DNA from 2 places in the Paenibacillus mucilaginosus 3016 genome. Region 1 is predicted to be linked to the other one. Evidence: riboswitches for the same ligand, from Rfam matches in the RefSeq annotation. Region 1 holds a riboswitch; the other holds the start of a gene.
What was found. Region 1 has a riboswitch for FMN ahead of PM3016_RS17220 (DMT family transporter). Riboswitches for the same ligand answer to the same signal wherever they lie in the genome.
Positions count from the first base shown of each region.

Region 1 (7,760 bases):
GCGGCAATTACAGAATCCGGTACGGAGAACAGCAGTTTACCGTTCGTCCGGGCCAAATGGTGCTCCTCCATAAAGCCATTGCCGTGCAGTACGAAAAGTTCGGCGATCCGGATGATTTGCTTCTCGAATATATGATGTTTTTTCTGAAGGATGACCTGCTGTCCGACTATATGAAGACGGCGAATCTTTCGGCGCTTCGGCCGAGTGCGCACGCTCCGGTCTCCATCATACCGGTCACGGAACGGTTGAAAAAATACGTGGAATCGCTGAAGCCGTACTTCAACGAACCGGAAAGAATCGAAGGGGAGCTGGTCCGGCTCAAGCTGCTGGAGCTGTTGTTTGACGTGGCCGATGCCGATTCGGAGTTTTTGTGCCAGATTCTGCAGCTGAGACGGCGCAGCGATACGAGTATTGCGGCGGTCATGGAAGAAAACTGGATGAATCCGGTATCGATCAACGATTTGGCGTACTTGTCGGGGAGAAGCGTATCGAGCTTCAAACGGGAATTTCAGACGATGTACAACAGTCCCCCGTCCCAATGGCTCCGCGAGCGGCGTTTGGAAAAAGCGAAAGAATTGCTCGCCAAATCGTCGATGTCGGTCACGGATGTATGTTTTACTACAGGCTTCGAGAACGTCGCGCACTTTTCCAAGACGTTCAAAAAGCGTTTCGGCTTCCCGCCTTCCTCGATCAGGCAGCAATCGGTCTAATTGAGCCGAAATGACAAATAAACTGAACCGTACGGCAAAGTGGGGCGCGCATGGTCCTGTTATTCTTAACTCATCGGTCGGTCACTTACCATAAAGATGAGAAGGGAAGAATGGACAATGAAGAAGAACGTATGGTTCATCACAGGCGCATCGAGAGGGATCGGGTTGGAACTCGTGCAAGCGGCGCTGCAAGCCGGACATCAAGTAGCGGCGACAGTCCGCAGCAAGCCGGAACAGCTCGCTTCCCTGCTCGGCCACCCTGCAAATTTACTGGTAACGGTGCTGGATGTAACGGACGAAGAACAGGCGAAGGAGGCCGCAGAGGAGGCGGTACGTCACTTCGGGCGCATCGACGTCCTTGTCAATAATGCCGGCTACGGACTGCTCAGCGCAGTGGAAGAAGCGACGGATGCGGAAGTGAGGCACAATTACGAAGTGAACGTGTTCGGCAGCTTGAACGTCATTCGCGCCGTCCTTCCGCAGATGAGAAAGCAGCGTTCGGGGCACGTCATCAATCTCTCGTCGGTTGGCGGACTTACCGGCCTGGCAGGATGGGGCCTGTACTGCTCGACAAAATTCGCGGTCGAAGGGATCACGGAAGCGATGGCCCGGGAGCTGGCACCTCTCGGCATCCACACGACGGCAGTGGAACCGGGCTTTTTCCGGACGGATTTCCTCGATGCGAGCTCCTTGATTCGATCCGGGAACGTAATCGAAGATTATGCGGAAACGGTAGGCGAAATGCGGAATTTTGCAACACAAGTGAACAAGAAGCAGCCTGGCGACCCGAAAAAATTGGCCCAGGCGATCCTGACGCTGGCCGGCTCCGAGCATCCGCCCGTACACCTGCCGCTCGGCAAGGATACGCTGGCCTATTATAAGGAAAAGAAAGACAGGATGGACAGCGAAATCGAACAATGGTATGACGTCATCACCGGTACGGATCATGATGATGTGAAGTAGTCCAATCGCAGCCAGGCCAGGGGGATCCCCCTGGTCTTTTTTTAGATGCAGACGGTCGGTCTGGTTCTCCATAGGCAAGAAAGGGAAGAATCAGGAGGGTTGACTGTGATAATAAGTGCACATATAATAAGTATACTTATTAATTGAGAAAGGGGCAGGAAGAACGGGATGCAGTTCGATCATGAGGAACACTCTCTCGGATTTATCCTGAATACAACGACCTCTCTGATTAAGAGAGTCATGAGCGCGCATATGAAGCAGCACGATCTGACACCGGAGCAGTTCGGCGTGCTGATGCAGCTCCGTATGCGGGATGGCATCAGCCAGAAGAAGCTGGCTGAAGTGATGTACAAGGACCAGCCGACGGTCGGCAAGATCATCGAGAAGCTGGAGAGCAAAGGATGGGTGCGGCGGGAAGCCGATCCGGCCGACCGCAGGGCTTTTGTGCTCCGCCTTACGGACGAAGCGAGCCGCAAGCAGAACGAGCTGCAGGCCTTGTCCGACCAAATGTACATTCAGGCAATGGAAGGCGTAACGCAGGAAGAGTTCAAGGAGCTTATCCGGATCATCAACAAAATTAATCGCAATTTGGTAAAGTAGTTTTTTGCAGCCAGAGAGAGAAAAGGATGGATGGAATTGAAATCGACAGTAAGATCCCTGCTACAATTGGTACCGACCCGGGTAGGCCTGGTGTTCGCAATCTTCGTGCCGATGATCTTCACGATTATCTGGATGACGGGCTACAGCGGAGCGGCGGAGAGGCTCGACCGGCTCCACATCGGTCTGGTGAACGAGGATGTGCAGAAAGGCGCCGCCATGGCAGAATACGTCGCTCAGCATGCGCCATTCCAGACGGAGATCGAACCGTCCCGCCAGGATGCCCTGGCGAAGCTGAATGAGGGGAAGACGGATATGGTGATCGTCATCCCGGCCGACGCATCGGCTGAGGCGCAGGAGCGGGGCAGCGCGAAGCTGACGTATTATGTGAACGAGCGCAATTCCGAGCTCGTGAAGTCGGTGATGGAGGGGATGGCGGGCAAGCTTACGGCGCAGCTCAACACGGTTGTGGTCCCGGATGCGAAGCCGCTTCCGATCCAGGCGGAGATGGTGAAGATGAACGGTGTCTCTGATTTCTCCACCTCGATGCTGCCGATGATTCTCGGCTTCCTGCCTTATATTGCGGTGATGACGATGAACATCCAGTTCAATCTCGCCTCCCAGATCCTGAAACGGCAGCACGGCAGGTGGCGGCTGTTCTTCGCCAGGCAGCTGCTTCTGGCAGCGGTCACCGTCGTCGTACCGTTCGTGCTGGCTGTGATTTGCAAGCTGTTCCTGACCGTACAGGGGAGCTTCTGGCAGGTGTGGGGATTTGAGATGCTTGTCTTTGCCGCATGCATTGCCGTGACACAGCTCGCCTTCGTGCTCTTCGGCAATGCGGGACCGCTCTTTAACATATTCTTGATCCCAATCCAGCTGATGACGGCGGGCAACATCATCTCCGCCTCGATGCTCTCCCCGCTGTATCGTCATCTGGGGGCGTTCCTCCCGGTACCGAACGGGGTCCAGGGGGCTATGAACCTGGTGTACGGCGGGGGCTCCCTAACGGATTATGCGGTGTCCCTTGGGCTCATCACCCTGGCTGCCTGGGGGCTCAGCGTGCTTCGGATCGCGCTGATCAAAGAGGCGCCTGCGGTTGTCCCGGTTCAATCTGCGGCTTAAGCCTGAGTACCATACTGGGCAGCATGGAAAAAAGAGAGAGTCCCTCCAAAAAGGAAGGACTCTCTCTTTTGCTGTGCGGGCCCTGAATGCCAGGATACCGAAAAAAAGGGCCCCGCCTCTGTGCGGCGGAGCCCAGCTTGATGAAGTGCTGCGGCAGCGAGCCGCGGTACATCCCTTAGGCCGCCGCGGTGCCTTGAACCGTCTCGGTCTGATCCTGCGTGCGGGTCATGAACCACAGCGTGGACCAGATCAGGATGAAGCCAACGAGCTGGCCTGCGGTGAGAGCCTGGTGGAACACCAGCCAGTTCACAAGAACGCCGACCGCCGGGAAGGACAGCTCCGCAAGGGTCGCGTAGGAGGCCTTGGTGCTGGACAGCCCCTTGTAGTACAGGAGCAGGCTGAGCAGCCCCGGGAAGAACGCCTGGAACAGCAGGTTGATGCCGATGACCGTCAGCGCGCCCGCACTGCCGGTGACCGCCCAGGCATCATTGCTTGCGAGCAGCAGAGCGGAGAGCAGCGGCAGCGCCAGCAGGAAGCGCAGGGACGTCACAACCGGGAAGTCCAGCCCCCGGCCGAGCAGGTATTTGCCCATCACCGTGGATCCGCCCCAGAGGGAAGCGGCCAGGATCGAGAAGAGGCAGGCCACCGTGCCGAGATCCGTCCAGCCGAGCTGCGGAGCGGCGAAGCCGAAGGTGAGCAGATAAGTACCGGCCAGCGCGAGGGCCAGGTACGTGAAGAACCGTGAAGGCAGAGCTTCCTTCAGCAGCACGCGCGCCAGGATGATTGCGAACAGCGGCTGCAGCTTCTGCAGCAGCAGGATCGCATTGGCATTGCCGTGCGAGAAGGCGGCCGTGAAGAGCACGGTGGCGATCGCCGAGCCGCCCCAGGAGATGAAGAGCAGGGCGCCGATCACGCCCCAGCTCCACCTGCCGCCGAGCGATCTGCGGTGCTTGATGAGCAGCGGGACGGCGACGAAAGCGAGCAGCACATGCTCGATGAAGACGATCTGGGCCGACGTGAAGCTCTCAAGGAGCAGGATGCGGAACAGGGGATCGAGCCCCCAGAGGACGGCCCCGAGGGCCACATACCAGATGCCGAGAGAGCCGCGGCTCCAGGTCATGCTTCTGTTGTTGATACGGCTGACTGCGTTTGCCAATTCAAAAACCTCCCTGAAAGATGTGGTGTTTGAATTGAACCTTCCTTTCGAAAGTAAATGCCCCCGCTGCACGAAACAACGGGGGCATCGACGAATAAACTCGTTCAAAAGTCATTTTTGAACAAGCCATTCTTCACCTTCTCCCATCCGGACTGTCACCGTCGGCCTTGGGTTCTCACCAAGTCAGTCCCGTCCCCGGCACGAAGCCGGAAGCGGGAGTCGCGGGCTGAGATACACGAACGTATCATCACCGCCGGTAGGGAATTGCACCCTGCCCCGAAGGTTCATATTCAGTTAAGTGGAATCGTAACACAGGTAAGCCGACCTGACAAGACGGTATTGGGCCCTTTTTCAGAAAATTTTCAGAAAAAGGCTTACAATGCCGCTGCCAGGGTCCGGACGAACGCTTCCAGACCGGCCTGGTCCTCTTCGTCGAAGCGGTTCTTCTCCGGGCTGTCGATGTCCAGCACGCCGAGCAGCTCGCCGTCCTTCAGGATCGGCACGACGATCTCGGACTGGGATGCCGCGTCGCAGGCGATATGCCCTGGGAACTCATGCACGTCAGCAACGCGAACGGTTTCCCTGAGGGAGGCGGAGGTGCCGCAGACGCCCTTGCCGAGCGGGATCCGTACGCAGGCCGGCAGGCCCTGGAACGGCCCGAGCACGAGCTCGTTGTTCTCTATGAGGTAAAAGCCCACCCAGTTCACGCGGCCTAGGAACTGGTTCAGCAGGGCCGAGGCGTTGGCCAGATTGGCGATGCGGGAGCTCTCGTCCGCCACCAGGGCGGCAAGCTGCGAGCACAAGGCCGCGTACTGCTCCTCCCGCGTACCGGAGTAGGTCAGGGATTGAAACATGGGGATTCCTTCTTTCATGGTAATGTCGAACCCCTCCATTGTAACGCATTTGGCTCCCCGTTTCATGAAGTTCTAGGCAAGATTTTGACAGAGCTGTTAAGAAAGCGGACTGGGAGCCGCCCGGAGGGCAAAAAGTGGTTGTCCGCGCCTCGCGGGCCATGTCATAATCGAAGCAGGGTGAATGCCCTCTACATCTAAGAAATGAGTGATGAGGTTGACCATCAGGATCATTACGGACGGCGGAGCCGATCTTCCTCAAGGGATGCCGGAGGAATGCAAGCTGCATATCGTGCCTCTCCATGTCACCTTCGGAGAACAGGCCTTCCAGCTCCAGCAGGGCATGCGGACCTTTTATTCCATCATGAAAACGAATTCAGTTCTTCCCAAAACCGCGAGTCCCTCTCCCCAGGATTTTGTGGAAGCCTTCGAACGATATCCGGCAGACGATCTCCTGGTGATCGCGATGTCATCCGGTCTCAGCAGTACGTACCAGCATGCGGTCATGGCCAGGAATATGGTGCTCGAGGAAGGAAGCCCGCGGCGTATCGAGGTCATCGACACGCGTACGGCATCGATCGGGCAGGCGCTGATTGCTTACCGGTCGTGGAAGGAGATCCAGGCCGGGCGTACCTTCGATGAAGTGGCGGCCGCCGCGCAGGCGTTTGCCGAAGGGGCGAAGACGCTCTTCTACCTCGACACGCTGGAGAATGTGGTGAAGGGCGGACGGCTCAGCCAGGGCAAGGGAGCGATCGCTTCCGTGCTCAACATCAAGCTCTTCATGCAGGCGAGCGCAGAGGGTACCGTCGAGGTCGTGGACAAGGTGCGGGGCAAGAAGAACGCGCTCACGCGCCTGATCGACAAGATCGACGAGCTTGGCGGCTCGGCAGCCGGCAAGGTGATCGGGATCGCTCACAGCACCACGGAAGAGGAAGTGCGCGGCGTACTGGACCGCATCCTTGCGAAGCACCCGTTCCGGGAGGTCTTCATTACGGAGGTCGGGCCGGTGATCGGCACGTACGCCGGCGAGGGCGGGATCGTCGTCAGCTATGCATAGATGGCAAGCCTATGAGGTCCAGAAACCGGTTCCCGGAAGGGGGAGCCGGTTTTTTTGAACATTCGTATGCCGGGCTGCGGCGGGAGATGGGGGCAGGAGGTTTTATCTTTCATTTATTACCAGAAATGCAAGGAGGATGATATACTGATAGCAGAAGCAGCAGAAGGAGGGGGAGTCAAAAATAAGCGCCTCTCCGCGGGGGAGAAGCGCTTCGAAGGTATGATCGTGAACCAGGCTTATGCGCTCCGGGCTTCCGGCAGCTTCACCGTCTGTCCCTTCGGCTTCTCGTTGGCCCGCAGGAACATCCAGACCCCGCTCAGCAGCACGGCTCCGGCCGCGGCCTGCAGCCAGGTCAAAGATTCGCCGAGCAGCAGGTAAGCAAGCAGGGTGGAGCCCAGGGGCTCGCCGAGGACGCTCATCGACACGGACTCGGGCCGCATGTACTTCAGCAGCCAGTTGAACAGATAGTGGCCGAAGAGGGTCGGGACGATCGCCAGCAGCAGGAAGTTGCCCCACTCCGCCGCCGGATAGCCGCCGAACGGGTGCCCGAGCACCAGGTTGTACACGGCAAGCACCAGAGCGGCGAACAGGAAGACGAAGAAGCTGTACAGGAACGACGGGACACGGGAGACGAGCTTTTTGCCCAGAATCATATGTACGGCTACCGCCGCCGTGCCCAGCAGGGAGAGCAGATCGCCGAGCAGGGCTTCGGTCGTCGTCCCCCAGTCGCCCCAGCCGATCAGGACGGCACCGGCAATGGCCGTCAGCATGCTGAGCACGGCCAGCGGGGTGGTCTTCTGCCCGAGGAACAGCACCGCGCCGAGCAGGACGAATACCGGCTCAAGGGCGAGGATCGCCGTGGACGAAGCCACGGTCGTGAATCGCAGGGAGCCCATCCACAGCAGGAAGTGAAGGCCGAGGGCGAGCCCGGAACAGAACAGGCCGCCCCACTCCCGCAGGGACAGCCGCGTCAGCTCGCTGCGGTACTTGAACAGGAACGGCAGCATGAGCAGGGTGGTCAGCAGCAGCCGGTACATCGCGATGACGGCGACCGGCGCATTTGACCAACGGACAAAAATGGACGAAAAAGAAATCGCTACGATGCCGACAAGCAGCAGCAGCGAAAAGGGAACGCGCGGACGCGTCTCAGTAGTCATGAGGCGGATTCTCCAATCGGTGGTGTGCGCGGCGCGGAGGCCGCTTGGCGGTTCACAAGATAAACGCCGGAGATGATCAGCAGGGCGCCGATCAGATGGTACGCGTGCAGGGATTCGCCGGTGAACAAGATGGCGAATACCGCGCTG
Region 1 covers NC_016935.1:3,957,690-3,965,449, forward strand. Annotated here, with positions in the region: gene PM3016_RS17200 (helix-turn-helix domain-containing protein) at 1-710, shown strand, start outside; gene PM3016_RS17205 (oxidoreductase) at 828-1,673, shown strand; gene PM3016_RS17210 (MarR family winged helix-turn-helix transcriptional regulator) at 1,842-2,273, shown strand; gene PM3016_RS17215 (YhgE/Pip domain-containing protein) at 2,304-3,392, shown strand; gene PM3016_RS17220 (DMT family transporter) at 3,568-4,548, opposite strand; FMN riboswitch at 4,680-4,836, opposite strand; gene PM3016_RS17225 (GAF domain-containing protein) at 4,923-5,402, opposite strand; gene PM3016_RS17230 (DegV family protein) at 5,611-6,456, shown strand; gene PM3016_RS17235 (DMT family transporter) at 6,693-7,613, opposite strand; gene PM3016_RS17240 (DMT family transporter) at 7,610-7,760, opposite strand, start outside.

Region 2 (7,760 bases), 550 kb from region 1:
CTGTCGATACCGCCCTTGACCAGGGCGACATGCTCCTTGCCGTCCACATCGTTCGTGTAGGCTACGGCCGTGAAGACGCCGAAGTCGGTCGGCATGCGCACTTCCACCTCGCGCTGGACGAGCTTCTCCATGCGGTTGCGGTAGGCGATCAGATCCTGGATCGTAATGATCTTGAGGTCATGCTTCTTCGCAATCTCCATCAGCTCGGGAACACGGGCCATCTCGCCGTCTTCCTTGATCACCTCGCAGATGACGCCTGCCGGATACGACCCGCACAGGCGGGCCAGATCCACGGCCGCCTCCGTGTGGCCGGCACGGCGCAGGACGCCCCCCTTGCGTGCCACCAGCGGGAACATGTGGCCCGGACGGCGGAAGGCATGGGGCTTCGTCGCCGGGTCGATCAGCGCCTGCACGGTACGCGAGCGCTCCGCCGCCGAGATGCCGGTGGTCGTCTCCACCGCGTCCACCGATACGGTGAACGCCGTACCGTGGTAATCGGTATTGCGGGCGACCATCGGCGGAAGATCGAGCTCCTGCGCCCGTTCCTCGGTAATCGGCACGCACACCAGGCCGCGGCCTTCTTTAATCATGAAATTGATAACTTCGGGCGTGGATTTCTCGGCCAGCGCCACAAAGTCCCCCTCGTTCTCGCGGTCTTCGTCGTCGACGACGATAATGACCCGCCCCTCATTCAGATCGGCCAAGGCCTCCTCAATGGTATGAAACCGGAGCTCCGGGGACTTTCCTTCTTGATTTGCTTCCGACATAAGCTCTCGCCCTCCTTCAGTACGGTTCTCTCCGTCTCCTGCCCTGCTCTTTGTACCGGCTCCTTTAGAGGAACCCGTTGTCGCTCAAAAAATCGGCAGTCAGCCGGCCGCGGGCACGGGACATGGAACCCCCCTGTCCTCCCTGGAACCCAAGCAGCCGCTCGATATACTTGCCGAGCACGTCCGCTTCGAGATTCACTTCGTCGCCGGGCTTCTTATGCTGCAGCACGGTCTCGGCCAGGGTATGGGGAATGATCGAGACCGTGAATTCCGCGTTGTCCGCCTCTACGACGGTCAGGGAGATTCCGTCGATCGTGATCGAGCCGTGCGGCAGCACATATTTGAGCAGGCCGGGGTCCTTCGGCGAGACACGGAACACCACGGCGTTTGCCTCCGCGGTGCGGCCCACGATTGTGCCGGTTGAATCGACATGGCCCTGCACGATATGGCCGCCGAACCGCCCGTTGGCCGCCATCGCACGCTCCAGGTTGAGGGGCGAGCCGGAGGACAGGCGCTCGAGGTTCGTCCGGCGGAAGGTCTCCGGCATCACGTCGACCGTGAACGACTCCTTGTCGTAAGACACGACCGTTAAGCAGACCCCATTGACGGAGATGCTGTCGCCGAGCTTCACATCCTCCAGCACGCGGCTTGCCCCGATGGTCAGCACCATGGCCTCCCCCTGTCTGGCGATCCGCCGCAGCGTACCGATTTCTTCAATAATGCCAGTAAACATGGTTGATTCCTTCCTTTCGCCGCCGTGCCAGCTTCAAGCTAGCTGTCGGCAGCCTCATAGCTGGGGTATCCCGTGAAGCAGACATCCTCCCCGAAGGTCTCTACGGTCATCCGTTCAAGACGAATCGCCTGCCGCATCGCACGGAACCCCGGGAAATCGAACGTGCCGGGGGCCTCCGCCCCGCCGCCGATAATCTTCGGTGCGAAGAACAGCACAAGCTTGTCGGCCAGCCGCCGCTCCAGGAAGGCGCCGGCCAGCTTGCCGCCCGCCTCCACGAGTACGGAGCCGATCTCCAGCTCCCCGAGCCGTGCGAGGGCGGCTTCGAGATCGACCGCAGGTCCCGGGCCGCAGTCAATGACCTGCACGCCGAGCGCCTCCAGCGCACGCCGGCGGTCCTCCGGGGCCTCCGCCGTCGTGAGCACGATCACGGGCGCCTCGCCGTCATGCAGCAGCTTCGACTCCAGCGGGATCCGCAGCATCGAGTCCGCGATGATGCGGACCGGCGAGAGCCCGGGCACCGGAAGCCGGGTCGTCAGCTGCGGATCATCGGCCATCACCGTGCCGACGCCCGTGAGGATCGCCTGGTGGCGGTGCCGCAGCGTATGCACGTAGCCCCGTGCGGCTTCCCCGGTGATCCACTTGCTGTCGCCGCCCGCCGCGGCCACTTTGCCGTCCAGCGTGCTCGCCGTCTTCACCGTAACGAACGGCCTCCGCGTCACAATATATTTGTTGAACGCTTCGTTGAGCGCCTCCGACTCCGCCGCCAGCACGCCTTCGGTGACCTCGATGCCCTGGGCCCGCAGCCGGGCGATGCCGCTGCCGGCCACCACGGGGTTCGGGTCCACCGCGGCAACGACGACCCGCTTGACGCCTTCGCGGATCAGCCGGTCGCTGCAGGGGCCGGTACGGCCGTGATGGCTGCAGGGCTCCAGGGTCACGTAGGCCGTGCTGCCCGCCGCTTCGGCTCCGGCCATGTTCAGCGCGTGGATCTCGGCATGCGCATCGCCGCGCTTGAGATGGGCCCCCATACCGACCACACGCCCGTCCTTGACGAGCACGCAGCCTACGACCGGGTTGATGCCGGTTTGGCCGGCGGCTGCGGCAGCCAGCTGAAGAGCAATCCGCATATACATCTCGTCATTGATGATCATCCCATTCCACTCCTCCCCCGTCGTTCCTGCGGGAGCAGCCGCCGGGCTTCGGTTCATCCCGTTCGGCCGCTCCGCGCCTACTCCGGTATTCTTCCCGGTAAACGCACAAAGGCCCCTGTTTGCCGAAGCAAAAAGGGGCCAAAGGAATCGCGGTAGAGCGAAATCGGATGTGCGAAAGTACACGCGCCTTCCGGGTAAAACACCCGTAGTCGCATGTGAAAGCTTGGATTAAGCTACTCCCGATCACGGCAAGAGCTCCGCCGGACACACCGCTCCCTGTTCCTGCCTGCGCCCGAACAGACGATGCGTCATGAACGCACGTCAGCGGACAGCAAGGCTCGAACGGGACTCGCCCGCCTGGCTTGCTCTTCCCGGACCGGACATTCGATCCGTTTCGCTTCCCCTTCTCCCATCCAGACTATACTGTCGGTCTCGGAATTGCACCGAGTCCACCGGCATCTTCCTTTCCGCCAGGAAATGAAGATGCGCGGGTCACGGACTGAGGGCGGCTCAACTCGTGAGCCGTCCATCACCGCCGGTAGGGAATTTCACCCTGCCCCGAAGGTTCAAGCTATTGAAATTAACTGCTGAGCCGCAAGCTTACGCTTCCACGACCTGCACGGTTTCCATCTTCTCGCGTCCCTTGAACGCGTCCACATGCTCCATGCCCTTCACGACTTTGCCGAACACCGTGTGCTGGCCGTCAAGATGAGGCTGCGGCGCGTAGCAGATGTAGAACTGGCTTCCGCCCGTGTTGCGGCCGGCGTGAGCCATGGCCAGCGTTCCGCGCTCATGCTTGTTCGGGTTGATCTCGCAGTTGATCGTATAGCCGGGACCGCCTGTACCGGTACCGTGTGGGCAGCCGCCTTGAGCTACAAAGCCCGGAATGACGCGGTGGAACGGAATGCCGTTATAGAAGCCGGAGTTCGCCAGCTTCTCGAAGTTGGCCACCGTGTTCGGTGCGTCATTCTCGAACAGGTCGAGTACGATTTCGTTGCCGTCTGCCATCTTGATAATCGCTTGTTTAGCCATGATATGTACACTCCTTAGATTCTTGTCCATTATGGTGGCCGCAAGGATTGCCGGCCGATCTTCTCTATTCTACTATGAAACGGGCTCTTGCACAAATAGACCGGCCGCCCCTGCTAAATCAGGGTACGGCCCGGTCCCTCCGCGTTTAGAGGCTCTTCACCACCGGACGCTGAAGACGCTCCGGAATCACGTCATTGCCGACGAGGTTCTCGAAGGTCTCGCGCTTCACGACGACTTCCGCCCGGCCGTCCTTGACGAAGACGACCGCGGGACGGCGGAGCCGGTTATAGTTGCTCGCCATCGCATAGTTGTAGGCGCCCGTGCTGCCCACGGCAAGCACATCGCCCGACTTCACCGCCGGCAGCTCCACGTCCCAGATCAGCATGTCGCCGCTTTCGCAGCACTTGCCGGCGATGGAGACCGTCTCTTCCGAAGCATCGTTCGCCCGGTTGGCAAGCAGCGCTTCATACTTGGCGCCGTATAAGGCCGGACGCGGATTGTCCGTCATCCCGCCGTCCACGGCAACGTACTTGCGCACCCCCGGAATATCCTTGTACGTGCCGACCGTATACAGCGTCGTGCCGGCCTCGCCGACAATGCTGCGGCCCGGCTCGGTCCAGATCTCCGGCAGCGGGTAGCCGTGCCGGCCGAACGTCGACTTCACCGCATCCGTAATGGCGCGGACATACTCCGCTACGGGAAGCGGCGTATCGCCGTCGACGTAGCGGATGCCAAAGCCGCCGCCGAGGTTGATGACCGGGAAGAGAACGCCGAGCTCCTCACGCATGGTTACCGCGAAGTTCGTGATCTTGTCCACGGCCAGCTCGAAGCCGCCGACCTCGAAGATCTGCGATCCGATGTGGGAATGAATGCCCAGCAGCTCGACGTGCGGCAGTGCCGAGGCCGTCTCCACCGCCTGCTTGGCGGCCCCGTTGCCGAGGTCGAAGCCGAACTTGGAATCTTCCTGTCCGGTCGATATGAATTCATGCGTATGCGCGTCGACCCCCGGCGTGATCCGCAGCAGGATCTTCATCCGCTGCTTCTTCTCGCCGGCGATGGCGTTCAGCATCGCAAGCTCTACGAAATTATCGACGACGATGCAGCCGATTCTGGCGTCAACCGCCATCTCGAGCTCCTGCGGCGTCTTGTTGTTGCCGTGGAAGTGAATCCGCTCCGCCGGAAAACCCGCCTGCAGCGCGGTGTACAGTTCGCCGTCCGAGACGACGTCGAGCGACATGCCCTCTTCCTCCACGATCCGGCACATGGCCATGACGCAGAAGGCTTTGCTGGCATAGGCCACCTGAAACGGCAGACCCGATGCCCGGAAGGCGTCCACGAATTCGCGGCAGCGCTGACGGATCAGCTCTTCATCCATGACATACAGGGGAGTGCCCCACTGCGCGGCCAGCTCCACCGTGTCGCAGCCGCCGATCTCCAAATGTCCTTGCCCATTGATTTTGCTTGTGCCGTGTAGATACATCGTGCCCTGCCCCTTCTTCCCCTTGAAAACCGTCCGCCTTGGGGGGCGGAGGATGCCTATGGATAATAAAATAATAGTCCTATCGTTTTACATTACATTTAAAGTACCATATGTCCCCGGGGATGACAACAGCTAAGATCATCCGCTTTTTGCCGTTTTCCCGGTGGAGGGCGTGCCGGATCGGCATTTTTCTGTATAAGCAAAAAGAGCCCCTTGCCGGGACTCTCTGCCGTGCAGCCGTGCTGCCGTACCGCTGTATAAACCAAACCTGCGATGGAGGCGTCCAGCAGTCCCCGCTCCCGCTTACCGTACGGGCTGCCGCGTCCGGTCCGTCGTCTTCGTAAGGCTCATGCGCGTCTTCATCGAGAGGAACGGGCGGCGCACCATAATGTCTACCATCGCCTTCAGATTGAACGGAATGAACGGCCACATGTACGGCGTGTTGTAAGAGCGCTGCACCGACAGGAACACCACCAGGAATGTGGAGGCGAGCACGAAGCCCGGCACCCGGAAGATGGCGGCGGCGAGGAGCAGGCCCAGCCTGGAGATCCGGTTCGCCAGCGAAAGCTCATAGCTCGGGGTGGCGAACGTACCGACCGCCGCTACGGCCAGGTACATGATAACCTCGTTGACGAACAGCCCCGTCTTCACTGCAATATCCCCGATCAGGATCGCAGCGACCAGGCCCATCGCGGTAGCCAGCGGCGTCGGCGTATGCACGGCCGCCATCCGCATGAGGTCGATACCGAGCTCGGCGATCAGAAACTGCCCCAGCAGCGGAATGAGCCCTTCCTGCTGCGGCCCGACGAACTCGAGGCCTACAGGTTTGAGCTCCGGAGAGGAGACGACAAGGTACCAGAGGGGAAGCAGGAAGATCGACGCAGCGATCCCGAGGAACCGCACCCAGCGCAGATAAGAGCCCACAATCGGGGTCTGCCTGTATTCTTCGGCGTGCTGCACATGGTGGAAGAACGTCGTCGGAATGATCATGACCGACGGGGACGTATCGACCATGACGATCACATGCCCTTCGAGCAGGTGGGCGGATACCACGTCCGGCCGCTCCGAATACCGGACCATCGGGTACGGATTCCATCCCCTCCCGACAATCGCCTCCTCCAGCTGCTTCTCTGCCAGCGGCAGGCCGTCGACCTCCACGGCCTGGATTTTATCCTTCACGGCCTCCACCAGCTCCATATCGCAGATATCCGAGATATAGGCGATACAGACATCGCTCTTCGTGCGCTGACCCACCTTCGTGAGCTCCAGCTTCAGGCGGGGATCCCGGACCCGGCGGCGGACCAGCGTGACATTGGTCATGAGCGTCTCGACGAAGCCGTCGCGCGAACCGCGCACGACGCGTTCGAGGTCCGGCTCTTCGGTGCTGCGGGCCGGGAAGCTCTTGGCGTCCACGCAGATCGCTTCCGAATGGCCTTCGAAGAAGAACGCCGAGCCGCCGGCACTGACCGCATCGATCACCTTGCTGAGCTTTGCGGCCTTCTCGACCTGGATATGCGGAATCAACGCTTCGTCGAACAGGTCAATGACGGCGAGCCCGCCCAGCTTCCCGTCCTTTTTCTCCGCATCGCCTTGGCCCTGCGCATCCCCGGCTTCCTTACCGGCCCTGCGCCGTTCTCCCAGGTCCTCTCTCTCGTCGAACGCCCCATGGCGCCGGTCCTGCCCGTAATCCGCATAGGACAGCCGCTCGAGCACCGAGATCAGCGCCGTATCCTTGGCGAAGCCGTTGAAGTAGAAGATCCCGGTCTTCTGCCCCCCGAACACCATCTCGCGGAAGATGACGTCGAAGCTTTTGTTCAGCCCGACCTGCTCTTCGAGCGCCCGCTTCAGTTCCTCGAAGGTCTTCGGGATCACGTCCGCTTCCTTGAGCTCCTCCTCGCGCGGGGTCAGCTTTTTTTGGGCCTTGAGCGATTTGTCGTTCTTCTCGCCCGGCTTGATGCCCCGGCTATCTTTCTTCACTTCCTTCTTCTCCGGCTCGCGGCGGTGGGCGTGGATGATATTCCCTTCCGTATCGATCTCGAGCTTCTCGAGGTCCTTCTTCTGGGCCCCGGGACTTTTGAGCCCGGTCCGGGCCGGCTTCGCCGCCAGGCTTTGCTCCTTGATCTCCTCCAGCTTCGCTTCAAGCTCTTCTTTCAGCTGCTCCTTCAGATGCTCGTCCCGCTCCTCTTCCGGCTCGGTGTGCGCCTCTACGTGATCCTCCCTGCGCAGCGGAATGCTCTTGATCAATTTGGCCCGCTTCAACTGCTTCTGCATTGCTCAAGCACCTCCTGTGTCTGTCCTGTCTGTAGTCCTCTATCCGATCCATGGGCTCTTCACGACCCTGTTATTCACCCGATGACGCCGAGCCAATCGACCATGGAGCCGAGCACCTTCCCGAGAATCATGGCCATGAGCAGCCAGATGATATATCGCTCCATCCCGATCCGCTTGGCCAGAATAGGCAGCACGTTGATCACCTCGGTGAGCGCGGCCGCCAGCATCCCGATGAAGCACCCCGAGAACAACCCGAAGAGCGATGAGGCCAGCGGGAACAGCCCGTATTCCCATTCAAAAAAATCCGTCAGCGTGAAAAACAGGGC
Region 2 covers NC_016935.1:3,403,210-3,410,969, reverse strand. Annotated here, with positions in the region: gene PM3016_RS14755 (bifunctional 3,4-dihydroxy-2-butanone-4-phosphate synthase/GTP cyclohydrolase II) at 1-767, opposite strand, end outside; gene ribE (riboflavin synthase) at 832-1,500, opposite strand; gene ribD (bifunctional diaminohydroxyphosphoribosylaminopyrimidine deaminase/5-amino-6-(5-phosphoribosylamino)uracil reductase RibD) at 1,539-2,651, opposite strand; FMN riboswitch at 3,049-3,221, opposite strand; gene PM3016_RS14740 (peptidylprolyl isomerase) at 3,252-3,683, opposite strand; gene lysA (diaminopimelate decarboxylase) at 3,829-5,163, opposite strand; gene PM3016_RS14730 (spore germination protein) at 5,467-7,434, opposite strand; gene PM3016_RS14725 (stage V sporulation protein AB) at 7,509-7,760, opposite strand, start outside.
Region 2: it holds a riboswitch for FMN, as region 1 does, so the genes downstream of both, ribD (bifunctional diaminohydroxyphosphoribosylaminopyrimidine deaminase/5-amino-6-(5-phosphoribosylamino)uracil reductase RibD) here and PM3016_RS17220 (DMT family transporter) in region 1, are expected to answer to the same signal.